Linked DNA regions of Saccharicrinis fermentans DSM 9555 = JCM 21142. The protein of the gene in region 2 binds, or shares a complex with, the protein of the main gene of each other region. Links are inferred from orthologs where the notes say so. Each region holds a gene or a part of one and is shown on either strand. Other genes may lie near its edges.

Region 1 (3,314 bases), 3.8 Mb from region 2 along the record:
GAATAAAAACTTGATTCCCGGTGAGGTGATTTCGGCCATCATCAACGGAACAGAAGAATTGTTGGCCGAACTTAGAGAGATGGGTATTTCCATTTATTCAACAGGAGGAGAAACGGCTGATGTGGGTGATTTGGTTCGTACTATCATTGTTGATTCCACAGTGACATGTCGTATGAAACGATCTGATGTGATTGATAATAAAAATATTGAGGCCGGTGATGTGATCGTTGCACTGTCTTCGTCGGGTAGGGCTTCCTACGAAAAAGAATACAATGGAGGAATGGGGAGTAATGGACTTACTTCTGCTCGTCATGATGTATTTGCCCATTATTTGGCAGACAAATACCCCGAAAGTTATGACCCCACTGTGCCTTCTGATTTGGTATATGCAGGGGGGTTAAAGCTAACCGATGCGGTAGATGGGGTTGATATGGATGCTGGTAAACTAGTGCTTTCTGCGACCAGAACTTATGCGCCGGTTATTAAAAGTATGTTGGATAAATATCGTTCTCAAATACATGGGATGGTACACTGTTCGGGAGGTGCGCAAACAAAAGTACTGCACTTTGTGGATCAGTTACATGTGATCAAGGATAACTTGTTTCCGGTTCCTCCTTTATTTAGAACCATACAAGAGCAGTCTGGTACGCCCTGGGATGAGATGTATAAGGTGTTTAATATGGGGCATCGCATGGAGTTGTATGTGCCGGAAGAAATTGCTGCTGATTTGATTCAGATAAGTAAGTCGTTTAATATTGATGCCCAGATTGTTGGACGATGTGAAGCAAGTGAAGTAAAAGAATTAACCATCCAAAGTGAGTACGGAACTTTTAAATATTAGAATGGATTGGCTTGTGATGAATGGCTAGGGGTAATTTAATTTAGAGGCAAGTAAATGTATTATATGATAATTTCAGGTTTTATATAAGTTCTAATGAAATCATGGTGAAAGAGTCTAATGTCTCTTAATTCTTATCTAAAAATCTAAATAAAAAAGAATGAGTAAAAGTAAATTGTTAGAAATGTTGGGTGGCGTAGTTATTCGTTTTCAGGAAGTATCTGAACAAATAACAGATCCAGAAGTGATTGCTGATACCAAACGATATATAAAGCTGAACAAGGAATATAAAGAGTTGGAACGCGTGGCCAGAGCCCACGACGAATATAAAACAACACTGGAAAATATTGCAGAGGCCAGAGAGATACTGAAAGTGGAGGATGATGCAGAGATGAAGGAGATGGCTAAGATGGAATTGGATGAGCTGGAGGCTAAACTTCCTGGAATGGAAGAAGAAATTAAGCTCTTGCTGATACCTGCCGACCCGGAGGATGGTAAAAACTGTGTGGTGGAACTGCGTGCAGGAACAGGAGGGGATGAGGCAAGTATTTTTGCAGGTGACCTTTTTCGTATGTATACAAAATTTTGCGAAAAACAAGGCTGGAAAGTGGATGTTACACACCAAAGTGAAGGAACATCAGGAGGCTTTAAGGAAGTTGTTTTTAATGTGAGTGGAGATGGTGTTTACGGCATCTTGAAATATGAATCGGGGGTGCATCGTGTACAACGAGTACCACAAACGGAGACGCAGGGAAGGGTGCATACTTCGGCTGCTTCTGTTGCGGTATTGCCTGAAGCAGAAGAGTTTGATATTGATTTACGGACAGAGGACATTCGTAAGGATACTTATTGTTCTTCAGGACCTGGTGGACAATCGGTGAATACTACTTATTCAGCCATTCGGTTGACACATATTCCTTCTGGTATAGTGGTGACTTGTCAGGATCAAAAATCTCAGCTAAAGAACTTGGATAAAGCGATGGTCGAGTTAAGAACCCGGCTGTATAACTTAGAATACCAAAAATACCTGGACGTCATCTCTTCAAAACGGAAGACCTTGGTTTCGACAGGTGACCGCTCTGCTAAAATTAGAACCTATAATTATCCACAGGGAAGGGTTACCGATCACCGTGTTAACTTTACAATGTATAATTTGCCTGCTGTTATGGATGGAGATATCCAAGGTATTATTGATAAGCTAATTGTTGAAGAGAATGCGGAGAGACTAAAAGCGAGTGAGTTATAAAAGTAATAACAGCATTTGTTGATATACTTTGATGACCTTGCATATATTAATATGTATATGCAAATTAGGCATTTTTAAATATATTTTATCATGACTTCTCAAGAACTATTCGAAAACATAAAAAAGAAAGGGAGTTTTTTATGTGTTGGTTTAGATACCGATATCAATAAGATTCCTCGTTTTCTGTTAGAAACAACGGATCCTTTGTTTGCATTTAACAAAGAAATTATAGATGCCACACATAAATATACTGTGGCCTATAAACCTAATTTGGCTTTTTATGAAAGTATGGGTGTTTCAGGATGGAACAGTTTGGAGAAAACTGTTAATTATATTCGTTATAATTATCCAGACATCTTTATTATTGCCGATGCTAAACGTGGTGATATTGGAAATACTTCTAATATGTACGCAAAAGCTTTCTTTGATACCATGGATTTTGACTCTGTAACGGTTGCTCCATATATGGGTGAGGATTCTGTGAAACCGTTTATGACATATGTGGATAAGTGGGTTATTCTTCTGGCATTGACTTCTAATAAAGGAGCGGCTGATTTTCAATATGTAACTGAGAATAATGAAAAACTATTCGAAAAAGTTATACGAAAGTCAAAGCAGTGGGGTACGGAAGACAACCTGATGTATGTGGTTGGTGCCACGAAGTCTGAAAAATTAAAGGAAATAAGAGATATTATTCCAGATCACTTTTTGTTGGTTCCGGGAGTGGGCGCTCAAGGGGGTAGTCTCAAAGAGGTGGCTCAAAATGGATTGAATAAGAAATGTGGTTTGTTGGTTAATTCTTCGCGTGGTATCATCTATGCCAGTGCTGAAAATGATTTTGCAGAAAAGGCCGGTCTTGCAGCCCGAGAAATACAACAAGAGATGAATAAGCTTTTAGTGGATAAAGGCTTGGTATAATATTGTAATTTATAAAATGTAAAAAGACAGTTTTGTGGAGAGAACTGTCTTTTTTTTGAGTTATGTTTAGAGGTGTAAATAAGCCGAAATTAATCCGTTATATCTTTGGATTAATGATGATGGGGCTGATGGTTGGTGTCTCGGAAAGGCTTGGAGAGAAGGAAATTATTTTTCCCGAAATAGCGGCGTTAATACTCGGATTGTGGATTATTGATAAGAAAGTTTGGGTTATAAGTAGACCTATGGTGGTGTTGCTGATGACAGTAAGCGCACTCTTTGGTGTTTTTCTTGTGCGTTATTCTCCTTTTCCTA
Region 2 (3,205 bases):
AGTTGATGTGCATACAGGACGTGAAGTATTTGAGGAATAATATTTTGCCGAAAATCTATCTGTACATATTTCGTTTTTCCGTGTACCCCAGCCTTCTGCGCAGAAAAAACAATGGTATCAGTGGCTCCATCTAAAATATGATGACCGTTCGGCACCTTACCTTGCCTGTCAATGAGTATCCGGAGTGGATTATTACCGGGCCATTGACGTGTAGTCAGTGATGGGTTATCTTTTACAGCAGTATTTGTTCCCACCAGTATGGCCTGCTCCTCACTCCTCCATTTGTGTACCAATTTTTTGGCTATTTCATTGGTGATCCATGTGGGCTGGCCATAATGCTCTACTGTTCGATCAATATCAATAAAGCCATCGAGCGTTTGAGCCCATTTTAGAATAACATAAGGCCTTTTTTTTTCATGAAAAGTAAAAAAACGTTTGTTCAGCTCCCGACTTTCCTTCTCCAACACACCAACGATAACTTCCACACCAGCTTGGCGCAACATCTCAATACCTTTTCCAGCCACCTCTGAGAAAGTATCCGTACAACCCACTACCACTTTGGGTATACCACTCTCTTTGATAAGCAAAGAACAGGGTGGTGTTTTACCGTAATGCGCACAAGGTTCCAGGTTGACATACAAGGTAGATTTCTTTAACAGTTCCTTATCCTTTACAGAATGAATGGCATTTACTTCGGCATGCGCTTGCCCGGCTTTATGGTGAAAACCCTCGCCTATTATCTTATGGTCATAAACAATCACCGAGCCCACCATCGGATTGGAGTAGGTATTTCCCAATCCATTTTGCGCCAATTGAAGGCAACGCTGCATATATATCATATTGGTATCCATCACAAGTACTTTACTTTGTTAGAAATAAAAGATCAATGCATAATCTTATACAAAAATGGTTAATTTTGCGCCACTACAAAAACATTAGCTGTAATTCATGGATTTTTCCAACATCAAACAGATATCTGCCCAATTTAAAAAAGAACTGGAAGGTATTTATCCTCCAGAGGAGATAAGAAATTTCATCTGGATCATATTTGAGCACCTACTTGGTTTCACAAAAACAGATATTATGATGAAGGAAACACAAACGCTCAATGCAGAGCAGCAAGATTTCTGCCGTCACGCACTGCATCAACTAACGCAATACGAACCCATACAGCATATCATAGGAAGCACTATTTTTTACGGCCTGACATTTAAGGTAAACCGCCATGTATTAATACCACGACCCGAAACAGAAGAACTGGTAGAGTGGATACTCCAAGACAATACCATTCCCGCACCCAGCATATTAGACATTGGTACTGGTTCAGGATGTATTCCCGTGGTTCTAAAAAAGAATTTACCTAAGGCAGAAGTAAGTGCCTGGGACATATCGCCCGAGGCGCTAAGCATTGCCAGAGACAATGCAAGAATAAACGACCTTACAATAACTTATCAATTAAACGACGCGCTACAACCCACTGTGTTTCCCACACAAAAACTAGATATTATAGTCAGCAACCCCCCTTATATCCGAATACTGGAAAAAGAATGGATGCACCACAATGTATTACAATACGAACCTCACTTGGCTCTATTTGTAGCTGACAACGACCCCCTCATATTTTACCGTAAGATAGCTCAGTTGGCCTATCAGTTTTTAAAAAGCAATGGCTTCTTATATGTCGAAATCAATGAAGCATTGGGCAAGGAAACCTGTGCTTTGTTCCGTGAAATTGGCTTTACATCGATTGAATTGCGTAAGGATTTGTTTGGTAAAGACCGAATGGTAAAGGCTGGTTTTTAACTTCAAAGATGGTCTTTTACCATCTGCTGGACCTCTTCAAAAAAGGCAGCAAACTCAGCATTCAAAGCCTCATATTGTTCTAGCATAATCTTAGTAGCGCAGGCTGATTTTGCAGGTAATGAAGTATGATTAGACATAATAGACAAGGATGTTTCAACACCCCAAATATGCTTATAATTCTCTAGCCTTCGGCTCTTTACCAGAAAAGGAAGAAAACCTTTTACCCTGTTAGGAAAGGTGAAATAATGACGAATAAAATAAGCATGTACTTGGTTTACAAAAGTACTCAATGGCACCGAAGAATAATGCTCCCAGTTTTTTGCCAGATAGTGATCGTAAACCACATCTATTACCACTGAAGCATAACGTTGATAACAAGGCTTAAAACGCGCCGTACTTTTTTTAACAATCGCATGGTGGTCGGTAAAATCATCGATCATACGATGCAACCGAATCCCCTTTTGAATCTCAGGAGAAAAACGTTCCAACTGGTTCCCCTTCACATAATCGCCTATAAAATTACCAATCATCAAAGGCCCAGGATCACCCGATAAATAGATATGTGCCAAAAAATTCATGATGTAAAGTTAGAAATATCGCCCAGCAAAATACACTAGGATAAAAATTTACTCCCAAAATTATAATCTCTAACAAATAAATTTATTTACTTTAAACACTATAATTGAGAACCAACCAAAAAGCTACATAACCATAAGCTACTAAAAGTAGTATAAACATTTTACGGTTATGGTAGTTTTGCCAAATGTATGAACAATGAAGAATGTTATTATTTTAGGCGCCGCAGGACGCGATTTTCATAACTTTAATGTCTATTTTAAAAACAACCACAGTTATAAAGTAGTAGCCTTTACAGCTACACAAATTCCTGATATTGCAAACAGAACCTACCCCTTAGAACTAACAGGTAAACATTACCCCTATGGCATACCCATTAAGGAAGAAGCCGATTTACCATACCTGATAAAAAAATTCAACGTCAATGTATGTGTATTCTCCTACAGCGACATATCCTATCAACGCATAATGAGTCTGGCCTCAGTGGTACAGGCAGCCGGAGCAGACTTCAGGATGCTGGGACCAGACAACACCATGCTAAAAAGCCTCAAACCGGTCATTGCCGTTTGTGGCACACGATCCGGATGTGGCAAGAGCGAGACTACGCGTAAAGTGATTGACTTTTTAACCAGTCGTGGAAAAAAAGTGGTAGCAATCCACCACCCAATGCCCTATGGAGACCTGAGAAAACAGACCGTTCAACGTTTTTCAACACTCTCAGACCTACGAAAACACCAATGCTCCATTGAGGAGATGGAAGAATATGAGCCCCACATAATGAATGGTAATGTCATTTACGCAGGTGTTGATTACCATGATATCTTAA

What was found. The genes of interacting proteins can lie anywhere in the genome.
Region 1: the proteins of prmC (region 2) and prfA are in contact, whole or in part, in a crystal structure (PDB 2B3T), measured with the Escherichia coli proteins. The link is inferred for Saccharicrinis fermentans DSM 9555 = JCM 21142 from one-to-one orthologs.

What each region holds. Positions count from the first base shown.
Region 1 is NZ_KI912107.1:388,480-391,793, forward strand. The notes cover bases 215-3,041. They hold prfA (peptide chain release factor 1), read left to right. Parts: upstream 215-998; coding sequence 999-2,084; downstream 2,085-3,041. Other genes in these bases: CYTFE_RS0101770 (AIR synthase related protein), read left to right, coding at 215-841; pyrF (orotidine-5'-phosphate decarboxylase), read left to right, coding at 2,175-3,002. Outside these bases: more of CYTFE_RS0101770, read left to right, coding at 1-214; CYTFE_RS24510 (hypothetical protein), read left to right, coding at 3,065-3,314. UniProt on the Escherichia coli protein: Peptide chain release factor 1 directs the termination of translation in response to the peptide chain termination codons UAG and UAA.
Region 2 is NZ_KI912107.1:4,225,684-4,228,888, forward strand. The notes cover bases 1-2,875. They hold prmC (peptide chain release factor N(5)-glutamine methyltransferase), read left to right. Parts: upstream 1-948; coding sequence 949-1,803; downstream 1,804-2,875. Other genes in these bases: ribD (bifunctional diaminohydroxyphosphoribosylaminopyrimidine deaminase/5-amino-6-(5-phosphoribosylamino)uracil reductase RibD), read right to left, coding at 1-851; CYTFE_RS0117205 (acyl carrier protein phosphodiesterase), read right to left, coding at 1,806-2,381; CYTFE_RS0117210 (cyclic 2,3-diphosphoglycerate synthase), read left to right, coding at 2,578-2,875. In the rest of the region: more of CYTFE_RS0117210, read left to right, coding at 2,876-3,205. UniProt on the Escherichia coli protein: Methylates the class 1 translation termination release factors RF1/PrfA and RF2/PrfB on the glutamine residue of the universally conserved GGQ motif, i.e. on 'Gln-235' in RF1 and on 'Gln-252' in RF2.